4 regions of the Streptosporangium sp. NBC_01755 genome follow, and region 3 is predicted to be linked to each of the others. Evidence: riboswitches for the same ligand, from Rfam matches in the RefSeq annotation. Region 3 holds a riboswitch; each other region holds the start of a gene.
What was found. Region 3 has a riboswitch for cobalamin ahead of OG884_RS01595 (ribonucleoside-diphosphate reductase subunit alpha). Riboswitches for the same ligand answer to the same signal wherever they lie in the genome.
Positions count from the first base shown of each region.

Region 1: linked by a shared signal. The riboswitch ahead of OG884_RS30355 (CbtB domain-containing protein) and the one ahead of OG884_RS01595 (ribonucleoside-diphosphate reductase subunit alpha) in region 3 are both predicted to bind cobalamin.
Region 2: linked by a shared signal. The riboswitch ahead of metE (5-methyltetrahydropteroyltriglutamate--homocysteine S-methyltransferase) and the one ahead of OG884_RS01595 (ribonucleoside-diphosphate reductase subunit alpha) in region 3 are both predicted to bind cobalamin.
Region 4: linked by a shared signal. The riboswitch ahead of cobN (cobaltochelatase subunit CobN) and the one ahead of OG884_RS01595 (ribonucleoside-diphosphate reductase subunit alpha) in region 3 are both predicted to bind cobalamin.

Region 1 covers NZ_CP109131.1:6,393,875-6,397,075, forward strand. Annotated here, with positions in the region: gene OG884_RS30345 (ATP-binding protein) at 1-452, shown strand, start outside; gene cobF (precorrin-6A synthase (deacetylating)) at 637-1,401, shown strand; adenosylcobalamin (AdoCbl) riboswitch at 1,652-1,798, shown strand; gene OG884_RS30355 (CbtB domain-containing protein) at 1,802-1,990, shown strand; gene OG884_RS30360 (CbtA family protein) at 2,001-2,726, shown strand; gene OG884_RS30365 (magnesium chelatase subunit D family protein) at 2,776-3,201, shown strand, end outside.
Region 2 covers NZ_CP109131.1:580,655-583,855, forward strand. Annotated here, with positions in the region: gene metE (5-methyltetrahydropteroyltriglutamate--homocysteine S-methyltransferase) at 1-1,622, opposite strand, end outside; cobalamin riboswitch at 1,761-2,019, opposite strand; gene OG884_RS02425 (nitroreductase family deazaflavin-dependent oxidoreductase) at 2,101-2,448, shown strand; gene OG884_RS02430 (EamA family transporter) at 2,621-3,201, opposite strand, start outside.
Region 3 covers NZ_CP109131.1:389,619-392,819, forward strand. Annotated here, with positions in the region: gene OG884_RS01595 (ribonucleoside-diphosphate reductase subunit alpha) at 1-1,768, opposite strand, end outside; cobalamin riboswitch at 1,885-2,086, opposite strand; gene OG884_RS01600 (tripartite tricarboxylate transporter substrate-binding protein) at 2,091-3,122, opposite strand.
Region 4 covers NZ_CP109131.1:6,402,883-6,406,083, reverse strand. Annotated here, with positions in the region: gene OG884_RS30385 (precorrin-3B synthase) at 1-1,081, opposite strand, end outside; cobalamin riboswitch at 1,156-1,358, shown strand; gene cobN (cobaltochelatase subunit CobN) at 1,535-3,201, shown strand, end outside.

The DNA.
Region 1 (3,201 bases), 2.1 Mb from region 3:
ATCGGAGGTTCTCGGGTTTGGACTGGCAGCTGTTCGCGCTGGACGTGCTGTCCGCCTCCCCGAGCTTTTCCCGCCGGTTCGCGGCCACGGCCTCGCAGGTCAGACCCGCACGCACCTTCGTCGCCGACCTGCTGGGGGAAGAGCACCCCCGTAGGGACGACGCCGTCCTGCTCACCAGCGAGCTTGCCGGGAACGTGATCCGGCATGCCGTCCAGCGGGAGTTCCTCGTCTCGCTGGCGTTCGCGACCGGCGGCGTGCTGGTCGCGGTCCGGGACTGCGGTTCGTCCAGGATCCCCTACCCGAGGCAGGCGGAGGAGGAGGCCCCGAGTGGCAGAGGGCTCGCCCTGGTCGACACACTGGCGGCACGCTGGGGCTTCCACCGATCCCCCGGAAGCACGAGCGTCTGGTTCCAGCTCGCCACGCCCTCGCCCGGCCTGGGCGGCGACGGCTGATCATGCGGGGTTGTTCCCGGAGGCGTGACCGGCGTCGAAGGTGTTCATCCGCAGCTCTCCGGTGGCTGAGGCGCCGTTGCGGGACAGCACATGGACGCGGCGGCCGTGCGGGTGGATGGGGTGGACATCCGCCGGGGCGGCCCCCTGTGGCGAGTCTCGAAGCGGTACGGGCAGACTCTGGCAAGTGAAGCGAATCCTCATCATCGGCATCGGCGCCGGTGATCCCGACCATCTCACCCTCCAGGCGGTCAAGGCCATCGCCCGTACCGACGTGTTCTTCGTCCTGGACAAGGGTGAGGCCAAGCATGACCTCGTCCAGTTGCGGCACGACCTCGTCGACGCGCACGCCCGCCCGCCGTACCGGATCGTCGAGGCCGGTGACCCCGAGCGTGACCGGACCACCCCCGCCTACGCCCCCGCGGTCGAGGACTGGCGCTCGCGCCGCGCCGACATCTGCGAGCGGTTCATCCGTGACGAGCTCGACGAGGGGCAGACGGGTGCCTTCCTGGTGTGGGGGGATCCTGGCCTGTACGACAGCACCCTGGCCATCGTCGAGGAGATCCACCAGCGGGGCTCGGTCCGGTTCGAGCACGAGGTGATTCCCGGTGTCAGCAGCGTGTCCGCACTCACCGCCCGGCATCGCGTCAGCCTGACCCGGGTCGCCCGGCCGGTGCACATCACCACCGGCCGGCGTCTCGCCGAGGAGGGGCCCTCGGCCGACGACGTCGTCGTCATGCTGGACGCCCACTGTGCCTTCGCCGATCTGGGCGCCGATCTGGGCGACGACTTCGACATCTACTGGGGCGCCTACATCGGCACCCCGGACGAGATCCTGGTCGCCGGACCGGTGTCCGAGGTCGCCGACCGCATCCGCGAGCTGCGTGCCGAGGCGCGGGCGCGCAAGGGCTGGATCATGGACACCTACCTGCTCCGCAGGGTGTCCCGCTGAGCACCTGCCGCGGCGGCCTCCGGAGGCCGCCGCGCGTCCGGCCGGTGTCCGGAGGCCGATCGCACCGGCTTTCTCGGTCCGCCGTCGCCGTCACGGTCGTATGGCTCGCGAAGAAGAGGCTCACCTCCAGAAACCTCGTCCATCCCGGGCCGGTGAGCGGGTCGTGACGGCCGGATCGGCAGACGGAACCGGATCCGGCATGCCGCAATGAATCACCTTATGTTGACTATCCACTACAAAAAGAGTTACATTTCGGACGATTTCGCGGTGGTCCGAGGGAAGTCCGGTGAGAAGCCGGTGCGGTCGCGCCACTGTATCCGGAACGCGAGTTCCGGGAGCCAGGTTACTTGGCCGCCGCGTCCTCATCTGTCGGGACGCGTCATCCCCAAGGAGGCTACTCATGCGTGAGCTGTCCGTTTCACAGCCCGTTCCCCTCTCCCACCTGGCTCGCTGGCTCGTGGCGGTTCCGCTGCTCCTGCTGGTGGCCTACCTGGTCACCTTCGACCAGGGGGCGGTGTCGCAGGCGGGCGACTATCTGCACGAACTCATGCACGACGGGCGCCACCTGCTCGGCGTTCCCTGCCACTAGGCCGCGCGTCGTGATACGTACCCTGCTGCTCCGCGGCCTGCTCGTCGGGCTGGTCGCCGGGCTGATCGCCGCCGTGTTCGCCTACCTGCTCGGCGAGCCGAACATCGACCAGGCCATCGCGCTCGAAGAGGCCGCCGCGCACGCCCAGACCGCGGCCGGGCACTCCCACGGGGAGGAGGCGCTGGTCAGCCGGTCCGGCCAGCAGGCCGGGCTCTTCCTCGCCCTGGCCCTGTACGGCATGTCCGTGGGAGGCATCTTCTCCCTCGTCTTCGCCGGGCTGCGCGGCCGGATCGGACCCCGTTCCGACGTGGTGCTGGCCGCGACGATGGCCGCCACCGCGTTCGTCGCGATCGTGCTGGTGCCGTTCGTCAAGTACCCGGCCAACCCGCCCGCCATCGGTGATCCGGACACCATCGGCAGCCGGACCACGCTGTACCTGGTCCTGGTCGCCATCGGCCTGCTGTCCGTGGCGCTGGGTGTGGCCTGCGCCCGCAGGCTGCCGGCCCGGCCCTGGCTCGCCGGCGCGGCCGGCTTCCTGGTCCCCGTCATCGTCACCCTGTTCGTGCTGCCGACGATCAACGAGGTGCCCGACGGCTTCCCCGCCCAGTTGCTGTGGGACTTCCGGGTGTCCTCCCTCGGCACGCAACTCGTGCTCTGGTCGGCCATCGGCGTCCTGTACGGCGTCGCCGTCCAGCGCGCCGTCCGCCGCGACGCGCTCGCGGTGGCCCCGAACTGAACGTTCGGCGGGTCGGGTACGTCAACAGGATCTCGCAGAAAGAAACCTCGTGATCGGTGCCTATCCGTTCAGTGCCGTCGTCGGTCTCGACGACCTCAAGCTCGCGCTGACACTCAACGCGGTCTCCCCACGGGTGGGTGGTGTGCTGGTCCGAGGGGAGAAGGGGACCGCCAAGTCCACGATCGTCCGCGCGCTCGCCGCACAGCTCCCCGCGGTCAAGGTGATCGCCGGCTGCCGCTTCTCCTGCGACCCGGCCGAGCCGGATCCGGCCTGCCCCGACGGCCCGCACGGCGCGGGCGAGAGTGGGCAGGAGCGTCCGGCCGCGCTGGTGGAGTTGCCCGTCGGCGCGTCGGAGGACCGGCTGGTCGGCGCGCTCGACATCGAGCGCGCGCTCACCGAGGGGGTCAGAGCGTTCGAACCCGGCCTGCTCGCCGCCGCGCATCGGGGTGTCCTCTACGTCGACGAGGTCAACCTG
Region 2 (3,201 bases), 190 kb from region 3:
ACGTCTCCGGCGAGGATCGGCGGCCGCACGTAGCGGGTGCCGTAGGACTGCACCCAGCCGTGCTGCGTGGCCAGATATCCGTTGAGCTGCTCGGCGAAGTACTGGACCATGTCGTTGCGTTCGGGCTCGCCGTGTACCAGGACGTCGATGCCCGCCGCCTCCTGAAAGACCAGAACCGAGCGGATCTCGGAGGCGATCCGCTCGTCGTAGGCGGCGGCGTCGATGCGTCCGGCGCGTAGGTCGGCGCGGGCCGCCCGCAACTCGGTGGTCTGCGGGAAGGAGCCGATGGTGGTCGTCGGCAGCAACGGCAGGCCAAGGCGGGCACGCTGCGCGACGGCCCGCTCGGGATAGGGCTGGGAGCGGCGTGCGTCGGCCGGGGTGACCGCCGCGCTACGGGCCCGTACGGCGGAGTCGTGGGTGAGCGCCGAGGCCGCCCGCGAGGCGAGATCGGCCCGGTTGGCGGCCAGTTGCCCGGCGATGGCGCCGGTGCCCTCGCTCAGTGCCCTGGCCAGGGTGACGATCTCGGCCGTCTTCTGCCGGGCGAAGGCAAGCCAGCGGCCGACCTGCGGATCCACCCCGTGCTCGAGCGCGACATCCAGCGGGACGTGCAGCAGCGAGCAGGAGGCCGCCACGTCCACCCGGTCGGTCAGGCCGAGCAGGGTGGCCAGGGTGGACAGTGACCTTTCCAGGTCGTTGATCCACACGTTGCGGCCGTCCACGACGCCCGCGATCAGACGCTTGCCGACAACCCCGCCCACCCTGGCCAGGTCGTTCAGGTTCGCCGCGGCCGGGCCGGTGAAGTCCAGGCCCAGTCCCTCGATCGGCGCCTCGGCCAGAACCGGCAGCGCCTCTCCCAGCCGGTCGAAGTAACTGGCGACCAGGATCTTCGGCCGGTAGGTCAGGGAGCCGAGCTCCCGGTAGGCGCGGGCCGCGGCGTCCAGCACGGCCTGGTCGCGGTCCTGTACCAGGGCGGGCTCGTCCAGCTGCACCCACTCGGCGCCCGCCGCGCGCAGGGCGGTGAGCACCTGCACGTAGACCGGCAGCAGCCGGTCCAGCAGGGTGGTCGGGTCGAAGCCGGGGTCCATGCCGGGCGCGGGCTTGGCCAGCAGCAGGTACGTCACCGGGCCGACCAGCACCGGACGCGGGCTGTGCCCCTGTGCGAGAGCCTCACGCAGCTCGCCGACCTGCTTGGCCGGATCGGCGGTGAAGACGGTGTCCGCCCCCAGTTCCGGCACCAGGTAGTGGTAATTGGTGTCGAACCACTTGGTCATCTCCAGCGGAGCGACGGCCTGGGTGCCGCGCGCCATGGCGAAGTAGCCGTCCAGGGCGTCTGCTTCGACGGCGGCCCGGTGACGTTCAGGGATGGCGCCGACCATGACGGTGGTGTCCAGCACGTGGTCGTACAGTGAGAAGTCGCCGGTGGGGACCTCCCGCACGCCGGCACCGGCCAGGTGCCGCCAGTTGTCGCGGCGCAGCCGGGCCGCGGTGTCATGCAGCTCATCGGCGGTGACGCGGCCCGCCCAGTAGCCCTCGATCGCCTTCTTCAGCTCGCGGTCCGGCCCCTGGCGTGGATAGCCGTGGACGGTGGCGAGTGATGCGGGGGTGGCGGAAGTCTCAGCCACGAAACTCTCCTTCGCGAGTCATGGAGAACCCCGGTGCTCTCATGGGCGCGAAGGAACGGCTGACCGGCGAGCACCCTGATCTGGTGCCCGCTCGCAGCGCCGACCCGCCCTCGAGGTCACCGAAGTCACCGCGTGCGTGGTCGCACGCGGGCAGTGGCAGGTCTTCGGACTCGCGGGCACGCCCGGGATTTCGCCCGGGCATCTACTGGCCGTCGCTTCCCCGGTCCGGTACTCGGACCCAGTGCGTTTGACGGCGGTCGTTCCCACTCACCGCTGCGGGGCAGTCCCGGAATTGGCGAGCTCGCGAGCCAAACAGGCGAGCGCCGGCCGCACCGGGTTCCCTCTTACGACGCGCCTGCCTGGAGGGCAGGGCGAACCGACTGCGGGTCCAGCCTAGACGCATTCGGTTCCCCCAGGTGACAGGGGAGCGATCGGCCCCGCCAAGACCCCGATGCCGATGCCGAAGTGGTGGGGGCACGTGAACAAGCGGGTGTTCAACCCTCGCGCGATCGCGAGCGGGACATGGCCGGTGCTGACTCACGTCGGTCGCACCTCTGGCACGACGTACCGCACGCCGCTCGATACGCACCCCGTCGACGGCGGCTACCTGTTCGTTCTGGTGTATGGATCGCGCTCGGACTGGGTGCAGAACATCTTGGCGGCCGACGGGGCGCGGCTCCGGGTCGACGGGAGGGAGGTGGAACTCGCCGCCCCACGCCTCGTCGGGAAAGACGAGGCGTTCCAGGCTCTCTCCGATGAGGTGCCACGCCCACCGAGGCTGCTCCGCATCACCGAGTTCCTCCGCATGGACCTGGCCGCAGGCTGACGATATTCCAGGTGCCATCGGCCTGGCTCGATATCGGAGTGCGGGGGCCGATCCTGATCGCCTAGCGTGACCGGGATGAGAGACCGACCGGGTGCCGTCGGATCCGCGCTCAGGAGGGCGCCGACCGAGCGCCGTCGGAGTCGGAGTCGAAGTCCGTGGCCACACGGCACTGTCAGCGGCTGATTCGTTCTCGACGCCGGGCAGGCCCTGCCGGCCTTGCCCGGCGTCGTTGCCGCCTGATCGCGACGAGGCGGGCCGCGACGGGCTGCCCGAGGAGGATGCCGAGGAGTGCCAGCATCAGCCCGCAGAACTGTTGCGCGGTGAGCGCCTCTCCGGCGATCGTCGTACCGATCAGCACCCCGGTCACCGGGCTCAGCAACCCGACGAGTCCCACCGTTCCCGCCGACAGGTGCCGTAGTCCGGCGAACCAGGCGGCGAAGGCGAGAGCCGTCGCGACGACGCTGACATAACCGAACCCGAGGATCGCAGGTCCGTCCAGGCTCGGCGGCGGGCCCTCCACCGCGACGGCGAAGGGCAGCAGGACGACTCCCCCGGCGATGAGCTGCCACGAGGTCGACGACAGCACGTCGACATCCTCGTTCCATCTCTTGGCCAGCACGTAGCCGACCGACGACATCACCATGGCCGCGACGGACGCGAGCACGCCGAGGGCGTCGACGGCGGCCGCGCCGGTGAACAGCATGAGGCACACCCCCGCGATGCCGACGCCGGCTCCGGCCAGGTGCAGGATCC
Region 3 (3,201 bases):
ACTCGTAGCAACCGGCGATGGAGGCGATCGTGGCCGTGGGCGCGATCGCGATCATCAGCGAGTTGCGCAGCCCCGTCCTGGCGATCCGCTCCCTGATCTCCGTCCACTCCTCGGACGTCGCGGCCCGGTAGTGGTCGGGGTGGAGCACCCCGGTGGCGGCCCTGGTCTCCTGGTAGGAGGGGTGGCGGCCACGCTCCACGGCCAGGTCCGAGGAGGTCCGGTAGGCGGCCAGCGCGATCTCCTCGGAGATCCGGGTGGACAGCTCCAGTGCCCGCGGCGAGTCGAACGGCAGCCGCAGCGTGAACAGCACGTCGGCCAGGCCCATCACGCCGAGCCCGATCGGGCGCCACCTCTGGTTGGCGCTCCTGGCCTCGGGGGTCGGGTAGAAGCCCAGGTCGATGGTGCGGTCGAGGAACCGCACGGCGGTGCGGACCGTCGCGCGCAGCCGTACCCAGTCGACCCCGTCTCCGGGGGCCGGAGACAGGTGGGCGGCCAGGTTGATCGAGCCGAGGTTGCAGACCGCGGTCTCGGCGTCGCCGGTGACCTCAAGGATCTCGGTACAGAGGTTCGACAGGTGGATGACGTTCTCCGGCCTGGCCGTCTGGTTGGAGGTCCGGTTGGCCGCGTCCTTGAAGGTCATCCAGCCGTTGCCGGTCTGGGCGAGCGTGCGCATCATCCGGCCGTACAGGGTGCGGGCGGGCAGCTGCGCGGCGAACCGGCCCTCGGCTTCCGCGGTCCGGTAGGCGTCGTCGAACGCGGCACCGTACAGGTCGGTGAGGTGCGGGACCTCCTTGGGGTCGAACAGCGACCACACGCCGTCGGCCTCGACCCGGCGCATGAACTCGTCGGGGATCCAGTTGGCCAGGTTCAGGTTGTGCGTGCGGCGGGCCTCCTCGCCGGTGTTGTCGCGCAGTTCGAGGAACTCCTCGATGTCGGCGTGCCAGGGCTCCAGGTAGACGCAGGCCGCGCCCTTGCGGCGGCCGCCCTGGTTGACCGCGGCGACGCTCGCGTCCAGGGTGCGCAGCCAGGGCACGATGCCGTTGGAGTGACCGTTGGTGCCGCGGATCAGCGAGCCCCGCGAGCGGATCCGGCTCCAGGCGATCCCGATGCCCCCCGCGTACTTCGACAGCCGCGCGACCTGCCCGTAGCGCTCGTAGATGGCCTCCAGCTCGTCGCGGGGCGAGTCGAGCAGGAAGCACGAGGAGAGCTGGGGCCTGCGCGAGCCGGAGTTGAACAGCGTGGGCGAGCTGGGCAGGTAGGACATGGTGGCCATGAGCGCGTACAGCTCGGCTGCCTCCTCGACGGTCTCGGACAGGCCGCAGGCCACCCGGAGGAAGAAGTGCTGCGGGCGCTCCAGGACCTTGCGGGTGCTCGGGTGACGCAGCAGGTAGCGATCGTAGACGGTACGCAGCCCGAAGTACTCGAACCTGGTGTCGGCGTCCGGCTCGATGAGCGCGTCCAGGACTTCGGCGTGTGCGGCCACGAACTCCGCGAGCCCGTCGGCGATCAGCCCCGCCCGGTGCGTCGCGGCGACGGACTCGGAGAAGTCGCGGACGCCGTGCTCGGCTGCCTCGTCGGCGATCAGCTCGGCCAGCAGCGCGGCGGCGACCCTGGAGTTCTCCGGGTCGGTGATCACCCTGGCGGCGGCCTCGTCGATGGCCTGCCTGCGATCGACCGTCGCGTTCCCGCTGCCCCGGTCGTCCCCGGCGTTCTCCGCCACGACCCCTGCCGCGTTCTCCACCGCGGTCCCTGCCAAGGTCTCTGTCACCTGGTGCCCCTCGCTCGCTCGGACTTCCCCGTACGGCTCCGCCGGATGGGCACGCGTCCGCGAGCGATCCCGGGCACGCCGGACCGCCTCGTTCCGCGGGCCCTCCCACGAGGCCCTGGACAATCACGTCACCGGCAGGTCTTCGGACTCACGGGCGCCCTGCGCGTGCCTACCGGCCGTCGCTTCCCGGGCATGGTTCACCCAGTGCTCACATGACGGCTTTCGTTCCCGTTCACCGCTGCGGGGCAGTCCCGGAATCTCACCGGGTTCCCTCTTGCCTCGCCCCTTCCGGGGCGAACCAGCAACGAGCAGGATCCTACATCTAGGGGCGTCTGACGCAACTACCCCAACAAGTTGTGTCGGAGGACTTCAGCAACCCGAGCTCGTGGAGTACCCCGCGGGTGCGGGCCGTCTCGGTGAGGAGCCACTGACGGAAGTCGTCGCCGCTGAGGTAGACCCGGCTCCACTCATTGGCCGCGCACAGGGCGCGCCAGCGCGGCGCGGCGTCGATCCTGTCACACAGGGCGATCGCGGCGTCCCGGTCCGCCGGGCTCATGCCCTTGGGCCCCAGCAGACCGCACCAGTCGCTGTACTCCAGCCGGACGTCGACCTCCAGGAGCGTCGGCGCGTCGATCCCGTCGAGCCGGCCGCCCGAGGAGACCACCAGGGGACGCAGGCGGCCGGCTGCGATCTCGGGTCGCAGGGCGCGGGCCGACCCCAGCAGGGCCGCCACCCGTCCGATCTGAAGCGCCTCGGCGGCATCCTCGGCGGCAAGGAAGCCGGCGTACTCCAGCAACCGGGCGTCCACCCCGAGGCACTTGCCGATCATGCCGTAGAGCACGTGGTCGGAGCCGCCCTCCAGCCGTCCGCCGACCGTCAGCGCCGCCGGGTCGCGGCGCAGCTCCGCGGCGAAGTCCTCGAAGGTGTGCAGGCGGGAGTCGGCGGGGACGACCAGGACCGTCCAGTCCCCGACCAGGCGGGCGAGGGGGGTGGTGGCGTCCACCACGGCGGCGGTGTTGGCGATCTCCGCGGCCGTCACCATCGGCATCGCGGTGACGAGCAGCCTGCCCTCGCGCACGAACGAGCCGCGGACGGCGCCGAACGCGTCACGGGGGACGGAACCCAGCGCTCCCGGCCGCTCGACGACCATGGCGGAGCGCGCCAGCCCCGCCAGGACCAGGACGGAGGCGAGCCTGCCCGCCATCCCGCCCCAGCCGTGGCCGTCGGCGGTGGGCTCGAGGATGATCAGGCGGCCCACGGCGGAGTCGGCGGAGTCGGCGGAGTCGCCGACTCTGCCGCAGCTCGCGACGACCATGGCTCCCGCCACCAGCGCGAAAAACCTCCTACGGCGCATAAGCGCCCCTTCCCCCAAGAACCTCCTATACCATAGGTTACCCCTCAATCACTTTCCGCTACAGGTCGGGGAGGTGACC
Region 4 (3,201 bases), 2.1 Mb from region 3:
CCGGCGACGGCAGATCGGGGACGACGATCGTCCGCCACGGTGTCACCCGGACCTCTCCCCCGCCGTGCTCGGCCGCCTGGGCGAGCACCTCCAGCTGGGCCGCCGTGAGCCGCCCGAGCGCGGCGAGAACGGTGAGGGCCGACCTTCCGTCACGCTGCGCGATGACCCCGACCGTGCCGCCGTGCACGGTCCGCCCCCGCCGTACGGCGGGGGCGGCGGCCTGGCGCAGATCCGGTTCCGCCCTGAGCGCGCGGGCCGAGACCCGGCCTGGGCCGTCGGTCAGCTCGGCGAGCCGCCACGCGCCCGCCCCCTGCTCGGCGCGCTCGGCCAGGAACGCCTCGGCGACCGCGAGCATACCGGTGACGGCGGAGGAGACGGGCGTGCGCAGCCCGTGGTCGGCACCGGCGAGCAGCAGCGCCACCTCGGAGACGTCCACCGAGGCGTCCGCCGGATCGACCGGCAGCAGCGTGACGTCCGCGCCGAGAGCCACCATGTCGCCCGAGCCGTCGTCGAGCGCGAACAGGAACCGACCGGGCAGGTCGGCGAGCGCGGGCCGGGCGCAGAGTTCCCCGTCCAACTCGGACACGAGCGGACGGACGTCGAGCATGCTCGCGGGTGCCCGCCCGGCCAGGGGGGAGGCCACGATGTTACGTACCCGCTCGTGCGTGGCCGACGGCAACAGCCCGGCGGCGGCCAGCCGCGCGGCGAAGTCAGGTGCCGGGGAAAGCCGCCGCCCGCCGTCCGGAACGCGCGTGTCACCGTCCACGTCACCGCGTACGGAAACCCCGACCGGAGAAGACTCACCGTCCGGAACGCCCACGTCACCGCGTACGGAAACCCCGACCGGAGAAGACTCACCGTCCGGGGCGTGCGCGTCGTCGCGTGACGGATGCACGGCGGGAAGGGGCTCGCCGTGCTGCGGTGGCAGGCCGCGTACCTGGAGGTTCGCCCTGGAGGTCAGCTCGATCACGCCGGATCCGAGCTCCCGGGCGGCGGCGGCGACCACGCGGAGCTGACGCGCCGTGAGCGCCCCACCGGGAACCCGGATCCGCGCCAGGCCGCCATCGGCCGCAGCATGCACCTGGAGCGCTCCGGGACACGCGTCTGTCCGGGTTCTTCCGGGAGGGTCAGTTATTGACACGCAGTGGATGGTAGCTCCCATTTCTTTACGGATGTCCGCCTGGCATAGTGTGACCCTAGGCGACGGCGCAGGGAGGAAGCCGGTGTGAAACCGGCGCGGTCCCGCCACTGTAACCGGGGAGCGAACCCCACCGAAGGCCACGGTCCGGCAACGGACGGGAAGGCCGGGGTGAGCGTTGATCCGGGAGCCAGGAGACTCCTGCCGTCGCGATGACGACGACCCGGGGCGAGGACCCCGAGGGAGGACTTCTCCATGCGCTCCGTGCCGCCCACCCCCCGATCCCCCGTGTCGCCCGCGTCGCAGGCCGCCGTGTCACCCACCCCCCGATCTCCCGCGCCACCCGCGTCGCAGGCCGCTGTGTCACCCGTGTCGCCCGTGTCGCCGGCGCCGCCCATGCCTTCGGCGCCGCCCTGCGTCCTGCTGCTGTCGACCTCCGACACCGACCTGCTCAGCGCGCGGGCGAGCGGCGCGGACTACCGGCTCGGCAACCCGGCGAGGTTGTCCGCCGAGGACCTGCCCGCGCTGACCGAGGGCACGGACCTTGTGGTCGTGCGACTGCTCGGCGGACGGCGGGCATGGGAGGACGGGCTGGACGCGCTGCTCGCGGGCCAGCGGCCCGTCGTGATCCTCGGCGGCGAGCAGGCCCCCGACGCCGAGCTGATGGAGCTGTCCACGGTGCCCGGCGGCGTCTGCGCCGAGGCGCACGCCTACCTCGCGCACGGCGGCCCCGCGAACCTGGCCCAGTTGCACGCCTTCCTCTCCGACACGGTGCTGCTCACCGGGTACGGCTTCGCGCCGCCCGTGCCCACCCCGAGCTGGGGCCCCCTCGAACGCGTCGCACGGCGCACCGAGGGCCCCGTCATCGGCGTGCTCTACTACCGCGCGCACCACGTCGCGGGCAACACCGCCTTCGTCGAGGCGCTCTGCCTGGCCATCGAGGACGCGGGTGGCCAGGCCCTGCCCGTCTACTGCGGTTCCCTCCGCACCGCCGAGCCCGGCCTGTTCGACACGCTCCGAGCCGCGGACACCCTGGTGGTCACCGTGCTCGCCGCCGGGGGCACCCGCCCGGCGACCGCCTCGGCGGGCGGGGACGACTCCGCGTGGGACGTCGGCGCGCTCGCCGAGCTGGACGTGCCGATCCTGCAGGGCCTCTGCCTGACCACGGGAAGGGACGCCTGGCGGGAGAACGACGACGGCCTGTCCCCGCTCGACGCCGCCTCCCAGGTGGCGATCCCCGAGTTCGACGGGCGGATCATCACCGTGCCGTTCTCCTTCAAGGAGGTCGACAACGAGGGCCTGACCGTGTACGTGGCCGACCCCGAGCGGGCCTCGCGCGTCGCCGGCATCGCCGTACGGCACGGCCTGCTCCGGCATGTCCGAGCGCCGGAACGACGGATCGCGGTGATGCTGTCGGCGTACCCGACCAAGCACGCCAGGATCGGCAACGCGGTCGGCCTGGACACCCCGGCCAGTGTGGTCAGGCTGCTCACGGCCATGGCGGAGGCCGGGTACGACCTCGGGGACGGTTTCCCCGGCGTGGCGGAGCAGGACGGCGACGCGCTGATCCACGCACTGATCGCGGCGGGTGGCCAGGACCAGAACTGGCTCACCGAGGAGCAACTGGCCGCGAACCCGGTGCGGATCCCGGCCGCGCGCTACCGGGCGTGGTTCGAGACGCTGCCCGAGGACCTGCGCCGCGACATCGAGGCGCACTGGGGGCCGCCGCCGGGCGAGTTGTTCGTCGACCGGAGCCGCGATCCCGATGGCGAGATCGTGCTGGCCGCGCTGCGCGCGGGCAACCTCGTGGTGATGGTCCAGCCGCCGCGAGGCTTCGGGGAGAACCCGGTCGCCATCTACCACGACCCCGACCTGCCGCCGAGCCACCACTACCTGGCCGCCTACCGGTGGCTGGCCGACGACTTCGGCGCGCACGCGATCGTGCACGTCGGCAAGCACGGCAACCTGGAGTGGCTGCCCGGCAAGTCGACGGGGATGTCGGCCTCCTGCGGCCCCGACGCGGCGCTCGGCGATCTGCCGCTGGTCTACCCGTTCCTGGTGAA